3 regions of the Paenibacillus sp. JNUCC31 genome follow, and region 2 is predicted to be linked to each of the others. Evidence: predicted binding sites of a transcription regulator. Region 2 holds the regulator's gene; each other region holds the start of a gene.

Region 1 (5,632 bases), 640 kb from region 2:
CTCCTGTTCTGTCCCTATCTCATAAGAGATCATGCTAATACTTGGTAGTATAGCCTTTTCACCGAGACGTAAACGGGTGTACGGCAATTTGTATGTCAGAGAATGCAAAACAGCCCGTCATTGCTGACGGGCTGATGCAGGAAACATATATAAAAGAATCAGTGCGAGCGGCCTGGAATAACCCCTGTCGTTTCATAGGACTCCACGATTTTGTCGATCTCTTTTTTCAATTCCTCAACCATGATTTCTTCCGGCACTTTACGGATCATTTTACCATGTCGGAATAACAAGCCTTCTCCGCGTGCACCGGCAATTCCGATATCCGCTTCTTTTGCTTCGCCAGGACCGTTCACAGCACAACCTAGCACCGATACTTTGATCGGCACCTTGAGCTTGGAAATATACTCTTCCACCTCATTAGCAATGGAGAACAGATCGATATCCAAACGGCCACAGGTCGGGCATGAAATCAGCGTAGCTGCATTGGAAATCAGCCCAAAGGTTTTAAGCAGATCACGAGCAACTTTGATCTCCTCAACCGGGTCCGCACTAAGCGATATCCGCATTGTCGACCCAATGCCCATGGATAACAAGGCACCCATACCCGCAGAACTTTTGATTGTACCCGAGAACAACGTGCCCGCCTCGGTAATTCCCAGATGCAACGGATACTTGATGATTTGAGCGGCTTTGGTATACGCTTCAATCGCCATCGGTACATCCGAAGCTTTGAGGGATACAATGATATCATGGAAATCAAGCTCTTCCAGAATGCCAATGTGATACAATGCACTTTCTACCATAGCATCAGCCGTAGGATACCCATACTTCTCAAGCAAATGGTTTTCAAGCGAACCGGCATTTACCCCGATGCGAATCGGAATACCTTTCTCTTTGCAAGCCTTGACCACTTCTTCCACTTTGGATCGTTTACCGATATTGCCGGGATTAATCCGTACTTTATCGATGCCGTTCTCAATCGCAAGGAGAGCCAGTTTGTAATTAAAATGGATATCCGCTACGAGCGGAATATGAATCCGTTTTTTGATTTCCTTGATGGCTGCAGCAGCTTCTTCATTGTTCACCGTTACACGCACCACTTGGCAGCCTGCTTCTTCCAAACGCAAAATCTCTGCCACGGTTGCCTCAACGTCTGCCGTTTTCGTTGTACACATGCTCTGGATGATGACCTCGTTGCTGCCACCAATCGTTAAGTTCCCCACTTTTACGGGACGTGTATCTTGTCTTAAAAACATGAGTGATTTCTCTCCCCACAACGTCAAAGCTCCACCCTGACAGAGACATGATTCGCCTTCTGCCAGGAGTGGAGAACTGACAAGTCTATATTTCAGTGTTGAAACGGAATATTCACCTTGAATTAGGCACTTTCTTCCTGCTTGTCGTCCTTCGATTGGCTCAGTTCAGGCACGACTCTCTTCTCAACGACTTCTTCTGTAATGACACAGTTCGTAACATCATCACGGGAAGGCACTTCGTACATAATCTCAAGCATAATGCCTTCGATAATGGCACGCAGTCCACGTGCACCCGTGTTACGTTTAATGGCTTCCTTCGCAATCGCAAGCAATGCGGCTGGTTCGAACACCAGATTCACATTATCCAGCTCCAGCAATTTTTGATATTGTTTGGTCAGCGCATTTTTTGGCTCGGACAGAATCCGTACCAATGTATCTTCGTCCAGCGGCTCCAACGTGGAGATGACTGGCAGACGACCTACGAACTCCGGAATCAGACCGAATTTCAACAAGTCTTCCGGCAATACCATACCCAAATATTCGCCCGGTTTCAGATCTTTTTGCTCCGTAACAGTGTTAAAGCCGATCACTTTTTTACCGATCCGGCGTTTGATCATTTGTTCCAGGCCATCGAAGGCACCGCCGCAAATGAACAGGATGTTGGTGGTATCAATCTGGATGAATTCCTGATGTGGATGCTTACGGCCACCTTGTGGTGGTACGGAAGCTACAGTTCCTTCCAGAATTTTCAAGAGTGCCTGTTGAACACCTTCACCCGATACATCACGTGTAATGGATGGGTTCTCGGATTTACGTGCTACTTTATCAATTTCATCGATATAAATAATGCCGCGTTCTGCTTTTTCCACATCATAATCAGCAGCTTGAATCAGCTTCAGCAGAATGTTCTCTACATCCTCGCCGACATAACCTGCTTCAGTCAATGAAGTTGCATCAGCAATAGCAAAAGGAACATTAAGGATTTTGGCCATCGTTTGCGCCAGCAACGTTTTACCAGAACCCGTAGGTCCTAATAGCAAAATGTTACTTTTTTGCAATTCAACGTCCTCAATCTTGCTTTGTGTGTTGATGCGCTTATAGTGATTGTAAACCGCAACTGACAAAGACTTTTTCGCCTGATCCTGTCCAATAACATATTGGTCAAGAATGTCACGAATTTCTTTCGGTTTTGGAATATCTTTAAGGTCCAGTTCTTCGTCATGACCGAGCTCTTCCTCAACGATTTCGGTGCAAAGTTCGATACATTCATCACAAATGTAAACGCCTGGTCCAGCGACCAGTTTACGCACCTGTTCCTGAGATTTACCGCAAAAAGAGCATTTCAATTGCCCTTTCTCATCGTTAAATTTAAACATGAAACCACCCCTTTAGGAATTGATCGGTCTGCTGAGCACCTGGTCAATAATGCCGTACGTTTTGGCTTCTTCAGCACTCATGAAGAAGTCACGGTCGGTGTCCCGCTCGATTTTCTCAAGGGGTTGACCTGTACGATCGACGTATATTTGATTCAGTTTCTGACGTGTTTTAATAATCCATTCTGCGTGAATTTTGATATCCGCAGCCTGTCCCTGAACGCCGCCAAGCGGCTGATGAATCATCACTTCGCTGTTCGTCAGCGCAAATCGTTTGCCAGGAGCACCGGCTGTCAGCAATAACGAGCCCATGCTTGCTGCCATACCTACGCAAATGGTCGATACATCCGGCTTGATATATTGCATCGTATCGTATATACCCATCCCTGCGGTGACAGAACCACCAGGTGAATTAATGTACAAGCTGATATCCTTCTCTGGATCGTCGGCTGCCAAAAACAAAAGCTGCGCTATGACAAGATTGGCTACATCGTCATCAATCGCACTGGTTAAAAAAATAATGCGATCCTTCAGCAAACGCGAATATATATCGTAAGACCGCTCGCCTCGATTGGTTTGTTCAACAACCATTGGCACCAGACTCATGAGACCAACCTCTTTTCTACATGTAATTAGACATAGGCTACCTGTAAAGCAAACCCAAATTCATTCTAACACGTTCCTGTGACAATGTCATTTTTCACAAGTAGTGTCAAGACGAAGTGAGTTTATCTTTTTAGCCTGATCATATTTAACCATGTTTTCTATGTATGTGCAAATTGGAGCATTCCTATGCCGTTTCACCTTTTTTTTATTTAAAGTGGAACCATGGGATGTTAAATATGCATAACCATATATCGCAACGACTCACACCCATATTATTACTGAATCATCTATAAAATGGATGCCATAATTTAAAAATAAGGCACGCAATGATTCACGTGCCTTATCGTTTATTCAGCTGTTCATTACGTAACAGCTTGTCTTATTTTTCGTCAGCTTCTGCAGCAACTTCTTCAGCTGGAGCTTCAACAGCTTCAACAACTTTGCTGTTTTCAACGAGAACGTCAATCGTTTTACGCAGTTTCACTTCATCACGAAGGCTGTCCAGGGAACCATTACCTTCGAGAATGCCACGAATCTCCTCAGCAGGACGCTTGTAAGACTCAGCCATTTTTTCGAGCTCTTGGTTCACTTCTTCGTCAGACACTTCGATGTTTTCCGCTTTACCAACTGCTTCAAGAACCAGATTGTTGCGAACACGTTTGGAAGCATCTTCCTGCATTTGCGCTCTAAGGTCAGCTTGAGTTTGACCGGAGAAGCTCAGGAACATTTCCAGGTTCATTCCTTGGTTGCGCAGACGGTTGTCGAAATCACGCATCATGTTTTGTACTTCGCTGTCAACCATTGCAGAAGGAATGTCCACTTCAGCATTTTCAGCCACTTTTTCTACAACAGCATTTTCTTGAGCTGCTTTGGCTTCATCTGCTTTACGGGATTCCAATTGTGTTTTCAGATCAGCTTTGTACTCTTCAAGCGTTTCGAATTCGCTGACATCTTTTGCAAACTCGTCATCCAGCTCAGGAAGCTGTTTGCGTTTGATTTCATGTACTTTCACTTTGAATACCGCTTGTTTGCCAGCCAGTTCAGCTGCATGGTAGCTCTCTGGGAAAGTCACTTCAACGTCTTTGAAGTCGCCTGTGGACAGACCCACAACCTGCTCTTCAAATCCCGGGATGAATGTGTTGGAACCCAGTTCCAAGGAATAACGCTCAGCTTGTCCGCCTTCGAACGGTACACCATCAACGGAACCGTCAAAGTCGATTACAGCAACATCACCGTTTTGTGCAGAACCTTCGTCGATAACAACGAGTTCAGCGTGACGCTGTTGAAGACGCTCGAGCTCTTCAGTTACTTCTGCATCCGTTACTTCATGTTTGGCTACAGCAACTTCAACGCCTTTGTAGTCACCCAGTGTAACTTCAGGTTTAACGGTTACTTTCGCTTTGAACTTGAATACTTGTCCTTTAGCGAATTGTTCGATATCTACATCAGGACGATCAACCGGGAAAATATCCGTTTGGTCGATGGCTTCTGTATAAGCTTCAGGAAGCAAAATGTCGATGGCTTCTTGATACAAGCTTTCCACACCAAAACGAGCTTCGAAGATTGGACGTGGAACTTTACCTTTACGGAATCCAGGTACGTTTGCTTGTTTAACCACTTTATTAAAAGCTTTGTCGAGTGCTGCAGTTACACGATCTGCACCCACTTCAACCTCAAGAACCCCTAGGTTCTTCTCTATCTTTTCCCAAGTTGCTTTCATTGTATACTTTCCCCTCCAAAATTCACATGTTCACGTAGGCAATCACGTACAAAATAACCATTTTAGTATAAACAAGATTAGATTCTTTTTCAAGGGGAATCCCTTGATACGGTTTGAGGAAAACGTTTCCGACTCCTATTGACCGTCCAAACCGGCAGAAACAAACTGCTTCATCGATCGATATGCCTGCTCCAGACGAAAGCGCATCGCCCCTGTCACAGCATACATTGAGCGAGTATCTTCCTCGTCATGCGAACCGCCCAGACTGTCTGCAACGGTCATATGTAGAGCAGCTGCCCATATATCTGTCATGGAATCATTTTCTTCCAGCATGGACATGTAATCACGGGTTCCGTACACGGCCATGACATATTGAATCCACAGTTCTTGTGCAAAATAAAAGAGCGTAGGTTCATGAACCTCCGTCTGATCCGCTACCCGTTCAAGAATCTGAACAATCTGGAGCGGGAAATCCTCAGGTCTAAGAGGAACGGTATCTATCTCCACTTCAACCGGCTCATCCCCACGAGTAAATGCAATAACACCCTGAACACCACGGCGGCGCAATGTCTGCAGCACACGAAACTGAAGCAAGGGATGCAATGTCTTGTCTTTGAGCCAACCAGTCAGCGAATCATCAATCTCCGGCCGTTCGAGATAGGCAAGCTGTTCCAGCG
Region 2 (5,632 bases):
AAAATGCCCTTTTATATAAAAGCCGCAGATGCGACGTGAAACCTTTGTAAATAACGGTTGAGACAATCTAAGATTGATTGGCTGCACTGATCGTATCCCGGATTAACTGGGCACGATATATGTCACGCTCATCTGTCCGCATTTCTTCCCCGAATGTTTTCTGTAAAAAACCCGGCTGGGTCATCACATTCAACTCGTTCATCACGGTTATGGACAGACCGTCCAACAAGCCGAGATCTACACCAAGTCGAACATCGGACAGACGCTGTGCAGCTTCCTTCGAATCGACGATGGCTGCATGCGACAATATGCCGTATGAACGCATTACTCTGTCGGTAATCCGTAATCTGGAGTCGGTCATTAACCGTTCTCTGGCGGTACGCTCATGCCCTATCATCTGTAACACAACACTGTGCAGGTTATCAATGACTTCTTGTTCTGTCTGCCCCAGTGTAATCTGGTTCGAGATCTGAAACAGGTTCCCCATTGCCTCGCTGCCTTCACCGTAAATTCCCCGTACAGTCAGTCCCACTTGGGAGACTGCGGTTAGAATACGGCCAATCTGCTGTGTCATCACCAGAGCGGGCAAATGCATCATGACAGAAGCTCTTACACCTGTACCTACATTCGTAGGACAGCTGGTCAGGTATCCTCTGCGGTCATCAAAAGCATAATCCACATGCGCTTCAAAAGCATCATCTATAGCGGAAGCTTTCTCCCAGGCTTCTTTCACCTGGAACCCCGGATAGAGGCACTGGATACGTAAATGGTCCTCTTCGTTGATCATAATACTGACAGATTCGTCCTCACTGAGAATAACTGCACCATTTCTGGATTCGTTCGCAAGACTGGGACTGATCAGATGTTTCTCCACCAGCACCCGTTTGTCGAGTTCATCGATATCCATCAGATCCAGCGTATGAAAATCTCCAAAGGCATGAACCTCATCATATTGAAGTACTTCGCTCAGCTTATTCAGCACTTCTTCCGATTGCTCATTGGAAGCCAGCATCGGAAACGGAACATGCTGCAGGTTGCGTGCGATTCGGACACGGCTGCTAATGACGATTTCGGAATCAGCCGCATCACTGCGCATCCAGTCGCTGAGCGCCTTCTCGGTAAAGCGCAAATTAGGCATTACGCATCCCTCCTACTCATCACAAACTTTACTCCTGAGCTATTTCTTTTTCAAGTTCCCTGATCTGATCACGTATTTGAGCAGCCTCTTCGAACTCCTCTTGAGTAATGCTCTCCTGAAGATCCCGTTTCAGATCAGCGATTTGTCGTTTCACCTTGATGCGGCCACCAGCTCGTGCAGGAACCTTTCCTACGTGAGAAGTGCTGCCATGAACCCGTTTGAATAAAGGATCCAAACGGCTGTCAAAATATTTATAACATGAGCTACAGCCAAAGCGGCCGATTTTGCTAAACTGTGAATACGTCATGCCGCATTCTTCACAACGAAGGGATTGTGCAGGACTTGCTCCCGCACTGCCATTCTTGCCTGAGGGGTCAAAATCAAGCAACCCGGACAATAAGTTGTGAATGGAAAATCCGTTGGATGTTCCGGGGATCATTTCCCCTTTTTCACGAGCGCACGACTCACAAATATGGAACTCCGTCTTCTCTCCATTCACGATTTTCGTAAAATGGAGCGTTGCCGGACGTTTGTTGCATTCTTGGCACAGCACAATGATGTACCCCCTTGATCCCGATAGTTTTCATTTACCGAGCAAAGATATTAACATCGCCTTCAACATTCTGGCACGAATTTGATCCCGGTAAGGAAGTTTGACCAATATAATCTCTCTGGATACAGCTGCTCTCATCAACCCGGCTTCCCTTTTGCTCAAGAAACGTGCTTCTTCCAGCTGGTAGATCAGACCTTCGGCAGCTGTCTGCCCGATCTCATCTCCGATACTATGGTGCAAATGGTTATGCAGAGCCGAGTGAGCCGGCAATTCAATCCGCTGTATGCGAACATAACCGCCGCCGCCACGTTTACTCTCTACAAGGTAACCTTTTTCGAGTGTAAATCGGGTGCTGATGACATAATTGATCTGGGAAGGCACACATGAAAATTGATCAGCCAGATCATTACGTTGAATTTCGACCATTCCTTCGGGACTTTCATGCAAAATACTCTTCAGATATTGTTCGATAATATCAGAGATATTACGCATCCACTCATCCTCCACTGTTTGAAACGTTAAGTCAATAAGGACCCACACGCCCCCACAGAGTACACCTTCTCAACCCATTTAACCAATCGGGGAAACAGCGAAACTCATCTTCCACGGTCATTAACAGGTAAGCGAAGGACGCTCGAAGGTCCTTTATTATTGCCTTTATCCGCTGATGTACTACCCTCTAATTGGCTTCCACCAACGGATTGCAGAAAGAAAGCTACGTAAGTATTTAACCTTTAGTTGACTTTGACTTTCTTTGACTTTCTTTGACTTTATATCCATTATAGCATATTTTGTGGTTTTGCCAAGAGGGAGTACTATTCATTTTTTACGATTTTACACGAAATATTCGGCTGACACAAAAAAACCTCTCCAAAAAAGCTGGAGAAGTCCATTTGTCTCACACTAGCAACGTATTGCTATACAAGTTAAGTCTATGAAAGTGATCCGAAAATGTCGTTACTTCTCGAGGATCAGAAAAAATCCATTAAATACGTTTCCCGTATAGGAATCGCTTGCTCCAGCGCCTTAATCGCATCAGTTGGACCTTCGAGTCTACCGATTTGAGCCATGTCTGCTGGTCTACGATACCCCATTAAAATGGCGGTAAGAGTTTGAATATCGACTTTAACGGTCTGATCTTCAGCTGGAAGCTCAGATGTTTTCCAAATCGAAGCTGTACCGTTCATTGCAACATTCATCTGCCATACCCCTTTATTCCACGGTGCGTGAGCATCCTCAACCTGTAGATTAATCTGTATCGGCGAATCTGGGCTTGCAAAAGGATATTGTGAGATAAATTGTTCTACACTCACAATACGTGCCATGAAAAAAGGTACAATTTCCTGCTGAATTCGCGGATTATCCAATTGAAAAGCAAGCATATCACTGGCTGGTGCCTGTAATGTCACTTCCTCAATCATGGAATCATGGTTGGCTATAAAGGTCCATAGGGCTTGTCTCGCCTCTTCATTGAGATAAATAATCTCTCTAATGCTAAACTTTCTGTCCTTAACCTCATATAAAAGATAGCCTTGTGCTTTACCAGCTTCATCATAATATACAGCCTTCTGGCTGGTTCCATTGGTGAGAACCGAATTCTCCCATCTCGCATCATCCCGTACTAGGGTTCCGTTGTAGCGCTCAGCATAGGCACCATATATTTCTTTGAATATGCTAAGTCCCGGATCGCCGCGCCGAATCGTACCAGGGGTTGCCTTTTTTGCAGGCAAATGAGCTGTAGGCACCTTATATCGTTTAAATTCAACATAAGTCTCCCATCCATATTTCCGATAAAAAGCAAAAGAGAACGGATGCAGAAACGATATACTTTGTTTATTCCGATTCATTTCCTCGAGCGCATGCTTTAACAGCCCAGCTACCCAACCTTTGCGTCTATATTCTGGCCATGTCGCCACACCTGCAATACCGCCCATCTCGAACGATCTCCCATGAATATAGGTTTGAAAAGGAATGATATGAAGTTTCGCACCCAATTGCCCTTCCTCATACACGCCCCATATATCCTGTGACGCAAATTGACTCCGTCGCTTCTCCGTCTGTTCTTCACTCATTACCACTTGAAAAGCATACTCGGAGAGTGCCATTGCTGCTTCAAAATCATCTACCGTCAATTTCTGAATTTCCATGTCGTCCTGCACCCCATTCCCTAGAGTTAATAAAATCAATCCAAATCATGGCTTGATACGTGATATATGTATCCACTATGAGTGTGTCAGAGGAACGAGACAAAGTCAAACAGGAGATATTTTGCATCCCCTAAATTAAAAATAAACAAATAAAAACCACCACCGAATAACATCGGCAGTGGTTCTTTGCTTGGCGGCGTCCTACTCTCCCAGGACCCTGCGGTCCAAGTACCATCGGCGCTAGAGGGCTTAACGGTCGTGTTCGGGATGGGTACGTGTGGAACCCCTCCGCCATCGCCACCAAACATGATTTGTCGAAGCATCGCTTCTTGAAATCCATTGTGGAACTGAAAATCATACACACATTCTGTGATGTACCTATTTTCATTTCAGAGATTATTCTCTGAAAACTAGATCCGAAACGAAACCTGCGATTACAACCTGCAACTTGGATAAGCCCTCGACCGATTAGTACTGGTCAGCTCCATGCATTGCTGCACTTCCACCCCCAGCCTATCTACCTCGTCGTCTTCAAGGGGTCTTACATACTGGGAAATCTCATCTTGAGGGGGGCTTCACGCTTAGATGCTTTCAGCGCTTATCCCTTCCGTACATAGCTACCCAGCGGTGCTCCTGGCGGAACAACTGGTACACCAGCGGTACGTCCATCCCGGTCCTCTCGTACTAAGGACAGCTCCTCTCAAATTTCCTACGCCCACGACAGATAGGGACCGAACTGTCTCACGACGTTCTGAACCCAGCTCGCGTACCGCTTTAATGGGCGAACAGCCCAACCCTTGGGACCTACTTCAGCCCCAGGATGCGATGAGCCGACATCGAGGTGCCAAACCTCCCCGTCGATGTGGACTCTTGGGGGAGATAAGCCTGTTATCCCCAGGGTAGCTTTTATCCGTTGAGCGATGGCCCTTCCATGCGGTACCACCGGATCACTAAGCCCGACTTTCGTCCCTGCTCGACTTGTAGGTCTCGCAGTCAAGCTCCCTTATGCCTTTGCACTCTTCGAATGATTTCCAACCATTCTGAGGGAACCTTTGGGCGCCTCCGTTACTCTTTAGGAGGCGACCGCCCCAGTCAAACTGCCCACCTGACACTGTCCCCGCACCGGATTACGGTACCAGGTTAGAACCTAGATACGATCAGGGTGGTATCCCAACGGTGCCTCCACGCAAGCTGGCGCTCACGTTTCAAAGGCTCCCACCTATCCTGTACAGATCGTACCCAAATTCAATATCAAGCTGCAGTAAAGCTCCATGGGGTCTTTCCGTCTTGTCGCGGGTAACCTGCATCTTCACAGGTATTAAAATTTCACCGGATCTCTCGTTGAGACAGCGCCCAAGTCGTTACGCCATTCGTGCGGGTCAGAATTTACCTGACAAGGAATTTCGCTACCTTAGGACCGTTATAGTTACGGCCGCCGTTTACTGGGGCTTCGGTTCACAGCTTCGGATTGCTCCTAACCGCTCCCCTTAACCTTCCAGCACCGGGCAGGCGTCAGCCCGTATACTTCGCCTTACGGCTTCGCACAGACCTGTGTTTTTGCTAAACAGTCGCTTGGGCCTTTTCACTGCGGCCCCCTCGTGCTATTCACACTACCGGGGCACCCCTTCTCCCGAAGTTACGGGGTCATTTTGCCGAGTTCCTTAACGAGAGTTCTTCCGCGCGCCTTAGAATTCTCTTCTCGCCTACCTGTGTCGGTTTGCGGTACGGGCACCATCACCTGGCTAGAGGCTTTTCTTGGCAGTGTGAGATCATGACCTTCGCTACTATAATTTT
Region 3 (5,632 bases), 1.1 Mb from region 2:
CGGCGAAAATTCAGAAGGTAACCAATCTGCTGAAAAATACGTGGAAAATCAGTGCAGATGATATTCAAACCAGTCAGTTCTACGTACAGCCTAACTACACGTATAGCGATAAAGACGGACAGAAGATTAAAGGGTACACAGCGCATCACACACTGACTGTCACATACCGTGATATGGACAAGATCGGTGAGCTTCTGGATGCTGCTTCCCAAGCTGGTGCCAACAACATTGAAAACGTGCGCTTTACGGTCGAAAAACCGGAAAGTTTTGAAGCTCAAGTGATTGAGAAAGCTGTTGCCAATGCTGATGTGAAAGCTGGAGCTATTGCCAAAGCGGTTAAACGTCAACTGGGTGCTGTTCTTTCCGTGAGCCAAGGTGATGCCAATGTGCCTGTAATGTACGCAACCGAATCTTTGATGTCCCAAGCGAAGTCAGATGCAGTAGGGGGCACAGCCATTGAAACAGGACAGGTCAAAGTAAGCACAACGCTGAATATTACTTATGAAATGAAATAAGCAAAATAATTAATGCCGAATGTCCGTTAGAGATATGCTTGATCGGGCGAAAGGCATTAATGACAAAGACGTTGTCCATTAGACGACGTCTTTTTTGTTATAAAGGCAGACTTTGATGAAGTTTGAAAAGAAGAGTTGAAATATGGCGAAATAAAATGCTGTTATTTGGTATCTTTTTTGTCCATTTGTTCGTAACAAAACCTTCATTATCAGCTCCTGGATCGAACAACATTGTAACTGGAGCTGTAAACCTTTCCGGAATTGGGTTAAGTATAATAAAGAGGTGAGCGTATGAGACATACGATCAGGTCAGGATACATACGCAATGACACTCAAATGTGAATTCGAGAGAGGAGTTATATATATGACATCATGGAAAAAATGGACGAGTGCACTACTGGCGGCAGGAATTATTGTAGGGAGTGGAGCTGTATGGCAGGATAGTTCCGTGCAGGCAGCTTCGGTATCGACGAAAGTGACAACACCTACGGAGGTGACCCTGAAGTCTGGAGGCAAAACTCTTACTCAAAAAGGACTTCTGCAAGGTGGCTCTACTTGGGTATCGCTTACCGCAGTGAAAGATGTTGCGGGTGGAAGCTTGAAATATGATGCAAAAGCTAAGGAGTACGCCTTAACGGCAGCCAGTAATACAATGACGATCAGCCTGATTGATGGTTCGCCGAGTGTTAGAATTAACAACTACTACCCGCAAGTGGAAGCGAAGCTCATTAATGGCCGACTGTATATTCCATTCTCTGCAATGAGAGATTATCTGGGTGTTCAGGGCAGCTGGGATGGAAAAGCGAAGACACTGACGCTGAGCAAAGTGAAGCAGAATAGTGTGGCGATTAAGGCGGCAACAGTGAAAGTCAGCATCAAGAACGCCGAAGTCGATATCCAATATCCTCAGGTCAGCGGACTGGCTAACGATAAAGCAGAAGCAGCGATCAACAAGGTGCTGAAGGATGAAGTCGATGCTTTTGTAGCGGATTTCAAAAAACAAACCAAGGAATTTGGAGACGCAACAGCGAACCGTCCATATGCATTTGAGAGCTCCTATGTCGTGACGTACAACGAAAATGGTGTGCTTGGGCTCATTACTCAAAGATATCAGGACTATGCGGGCGCACATGGCATGACGTTCCGTTCGGGTCACACCTTTGCTCTGGATTCCGGTAAGGAATTGAGTCTGGATGATGTGATACAAAATAACAAAACCGTGCGTGAAACGTTGAGTAAAAAAGTTGGAGATCAGCTTAAAGCTAGTGGCGGTTATCTTGAAGGCTATAAAGGCTTGAATAAAGATCAGGATTTCTATGTAACACCCACAGGTGTAGTTGTATTCTTCCAGTTGTATGAGTACACAGCTTATGCAGAGGGTTTTCCGGAATTCCCATTCACGTATAAAGAGTTGCTTCCTAAGGGCACAGAACCGTTTAGTGGGTTAACTGCAAACAAGTAAAGTGTTGAAAATATTACAGGCACCTAGACAGCTTTCGACTTGCACTGACCTCTGTAGAGACCCTTTAGGACTACATTAGTCACTCCTTAAGTAATTCATTGGATGTTGGGAACTCTAACGAACCTGTTGCACTTTATAAGGTTAAATATGAGGCTTTGTATGCTGTAACGAATCGTAGAGATGCTATTCAGTGAAGAAACGGGGAAGTCGAGTGGAAATGGGCGCAAGTTAGCAATAATAACATTCCTGTGATTCGTTAGAATTTCATTTCGTTGAAATGTTGGATAATAGCGTGTGCTTAGTTCGGTAGATGTAAGTTAGTGTTAGTTATATTGCTAGCGTAACGCGTCGAGAGTAAAGTAAATCGATTAAATAAATATCATGCACTCTTATGTTATATAAAAAAAGGCGCCCTCGTCATATTGACGAGGGCGTCCTTTTTTCATATAGCCACCTCAACTGGGCGATGACCATTTGAGGTGGCTATATGGTATATATCAGTGTAACTGGCGTTCGCCCGGCTTAGATGCCTTGGGAACCTACGTTTTCGATAACTTTATCAATGATACCGTAATCGGCAGCTTCAGCAGCACTCATGAAGTAGTCACGATCTGTATCTTTCTCGATACGCTCCAGCGGTTGGCCTGAACGTTCAGCAATGATGCGGTTCAAGGTATCACGCATTTTCAGGATGCGGCGGGCACGGATTTCGATGTCCGAAGCTTGACCTTGCGCACCACCAAGTGGTTGGTGAATCATAATTTCACTGTTAGGCAATGCAAAACGTTTACCTTTGGCACCTGCGTTCAACAGGAATGCACCCATGGAAGCCGCCATACCTACACAAATGGTAGATACATCCGGTTTGATGAATTGCATTGTATCGTAGATAGCCATACCGGCTGTAATCGATCCGCCTGGGCTGTTGATGTATAAGTGAATGTCTTTCTCCGGATCTTCCGCAGTAAGGAACAACATCTGTGCCATGATGGAATTCGCTACAACGTCATTTACATCACTGCCAAGGAAGATGATACGATCCTTCAGCAATCTGGAATAGATGTCATAGGCGCGCTCACCGCGGTTGCTCTGTTCAACGACCATTGGAATATAACTCACGTGAAAAACCTCCTCGGAAATGTAAATGTTAAATTGGTGTTCTTACTATAAACTGTTACCGTATTAACCACATCATAAACAATTTCAAACAAAAAGTCAAAGAAAGTCAAACTAAGTTTGAAAAAAAAGAAACCTATTCGGTTTCATTGGTTAAAAGGGTTATGAGCTGCTAATTAAGAATGGCGCGCCCGCCAAGAATCGAACTTGGATCTCAGGCTTCGGAGGCCTACGTCATATCCATTGGACCACGGGCGCACATTGATTATCTGCTATTCATTTATGTAGCACTTATGCCTACACATAAATGAGTTTCAAATATGTGACAGCAATAATGATTATAGCTCATGAGTTATTTAATTGCAAGCAGATGATCATACTTGTGGTTTGGATTACCTAGAAATTGATCATGATGAAGTTATATGGATAAAGAGCGCAAATAGGTAAATGCTAAGAGAGGTTTTGGACAGGCTATATGAAAAGTGAATGCAAGCAATATATAGATAGGATTTTTCCTTTTCTTCTATATATGGTATGCAGGAGGTTATCCTCCTTTATGGGAGGTTGACATTGTGAAAATAGGCGCGTACAAACGCCTGAAACGTGTCGAATTTACACTTTGAAACACTTGCATGTCGCGTCAGTTTTAGGTAGAATAGACGTGGGACTTAAAAAGTTAACCCGGGACGTTTTAGGGCCATGAAAGAGAGCTTGGAACGAGAAGCTTGCGGGAGTGGAAAGCATGCGAACGATTTTAGAAGTGCAAAAGCAGCTTCTGCCTGATCTCATGGATGTCTTGAAGAAGAGGTATACGATCCTGCATCAGATCATGTTATCGGATGTGATCGGACGGAGGACGTTAGCCAATTCCATGCAGATGACCGAGCGGGTTCTGAGGGCTGAGACCGATTTGTTAAAGGCTCAGGGACTTATTGAAATTGACAGTGCTGGCATGAAGATCAGCGAGGCAGGGCATGAATTGCTGCAGCAGTTGGAACCCGTCGCCAAAGAGCTGTTTGGATTATCCGAACTGGAAGAGCGCATCAAGCTAGCCTACGGTCTGCAAAAGGTAGTTGTGGTTCCTGGCGATTCGGACATTTCTCCATTTGCCAAACGGGAACTGGGCAGAGCCGGAGCGAAGGCTCTGGGTAATATTATGAGTGATAACGATGTTGTTGCCGTTACTGGCGGTTCAACAACGGCTGAGGTCGCAGAGCAACTGACTCCGCCAACATCGCTGAAAGGTGTCTGGTTCGTACCGGCACGCGGCGGGCTTGGAGAAAGTCTCGAGATTCAGGCCAATACGATCGCATCCACGATGGCAAAACGGGTAGGGGCTCAATACAAACTCCTGCATGTACCGGACTTGCTTAGTGATCATGCTTATGAATCGTTAATCCAGGACCCGAGTGTTCAGGAGATTCTGCAGCTGATCCGCAAATCGCGGATCGTCATTCACGGAATCGGTGATGCCGTAGAGATGGCGCGGCGCCGCAAACTTGCAACAGAGATCATAGAAGAACTCCAGGAGCAAGGGGCCGTATCTGAATCCTTCGGTTATTACTTTAATGATCAGGGTGAGGTGGTACATACCATGCTTACGCTGGGCATGCGACTTCAGGATATTGAACGGACCGATGTCGTGATTGGGATTGCAGGTGGCAAAAGCAAAGCTGCTGCCATACATTCTGTCCTGCGATTTGGTCAGGAAGATATTCTGATTATTGATGAGGCTGCTGCTGAGGTCATCGCCGCCGAATTGGAATAAGGATTTATTTTGCATCACCACTATTGTTGTCTTGACGGACTTCACCGTCTGTCTTGAATATATAAGCTTCATAAAAAAATCAATCAAAACTTGGGAGGAACTTACTCATGATTAAAGTAGGTATTAACGGTTTTGGACGTATTGGTCGTTTGGCATTCCGCCGTATTCAAAATGTAGAGGGCATTGAAGTTGTAGCAATCAACGACTTGACTGATGCTAAAATGCTGGCTCATTTGCTCAAATATGATACAACTCAAGGTCGCTTCGATGGCGATGTTGAAGTACATGATGGCTTCTTCAAAGTGAACGGCAAAGAAGTTAAAGTATTGGCTAACCGTAACCCAGAAGAACTTCCTTGGGGCGACCTGGGTGTAGATATCGTTCTGGAATGTACTGGTTTCTTCACTACTAAAGAAGCAGCTGAGAAACACTTGAAAGGTGGAGCTAAGAAAGTTGTTATCTCCGCACCAGCTACTGGCGACATGAAAACCATCGTTTACAACGTAAACCATGAAATCCTCGACGGTACTGAAACTGTAATCTCCGGCGCATCTTGCACAACAAACTGCCTGGCACCTATGGCAAAAACGCTGCAAGACAAATTCGGAATCGTTCAAGGTTTGATGACTACAATTCACGCTTACACTGGCGACCAAAACACATTGGATGCTCCACACCCTAAAGGTGACTTCCGTCGTGCTCGCGCAGCAGCTGAAAACATCATCCCTAACACAACTGGTGCTGCTAAAGCAATCGGTCTGGTAATTCCAG

The links. The regulator CtsR, encoded in region 2, represses protease genes until heat stress. The targets are predictions, from matches to a motif close to ATGGTCAATAAAGGTCAAACA.
Region 1: a site for CtsR is predicted at 3,426-3,446, ahead of clpP (ATP-dependent Clp endopeptidase proteolytic subunit ClpP). Genes of this name have one in related genera too.
Region 3: a site for CtsR is predicted at 3,189-3,209, ahead of clpP (ATP-dependent Clp endopeptidase proteolytic subunit ClpP). Genes of this name have one in related genera too.

What each region holds. Positions count from the first base shown of each region.
Region 1 is NZ_CP062165.1:1,891,829-1,897,460, forward strand. It holds gene ispG (flavodoxin-dependent (E)-4-hydroxy-3-methylbut-2-enyl-diphosphate synthase) at 159-1,256, opposite strand; gene clpX (ATP-dependent protease ATP-binding subunit ClpX) at 1,379-2,632, opposite strand; gene clpP (ATP-dependent Clp endopeptidase proteolytic subunit ClpP) at 2,645-3,235, opposite strand; gene tig (trigger factor) at 3,615-4,955, opposite strand; gene JNUCC31_RS08100 (hypothetical protein) at 5,091-5,632, opposite strand, start outside.
Region 2 is NZ_CP062165.1:2,534,726-2,540,357, forward strand. It holds gene mcsB (protein-arginine kinase McsB) at 68-1,138, opposite strand; gene mcsA (protein-arginine kinase activator protein McsA) at 1,167-1,691, opposite strand; gene JNUCC31_RS11160 (CtsR family transcriptional regulator) at 1,722-2,183, opposite strand; gene JNUCC31_RS11165 (GNAT family N-acetyltransferase) at 2,663-3,838, opposite strand; rRNA gene rrf (5S ribosomal RNA) at 4,027-4,143, opposite strand; rRNA gene JNUCC31_RS11175 (23S ribosomal RNA) at 4,287-5,632, opposite strand, start outside.
Region 3 is NZ_CP062165.1:3,587,724-3,593,355, forward strand. It holds gene JNUCC31_RS15525 (SIMPL domain-containing protein) at 1-515, shown strand, start outside; gene JNUCC31_RS15530 (PdaC/SigV domain-containing protein) at 880-1,977, shown strand; gene clpP (ATP-dependent Clp endopeptidase proteolytic subunit ClpP) at 2,500-3,096, opposite strand; tRNA gene JNUCC31_RS15540 (tRNA-Arg) at 3,277-3,351, opposite strand; gene JNUCC31_RS15545 (sugar-binding transcriptional regulator) at 3,836-4,861, shown strand; gene gap (type I glyceraldehyde-3-phosphate dehydrogenase) at 4,969-5,632, shown strand, end outside.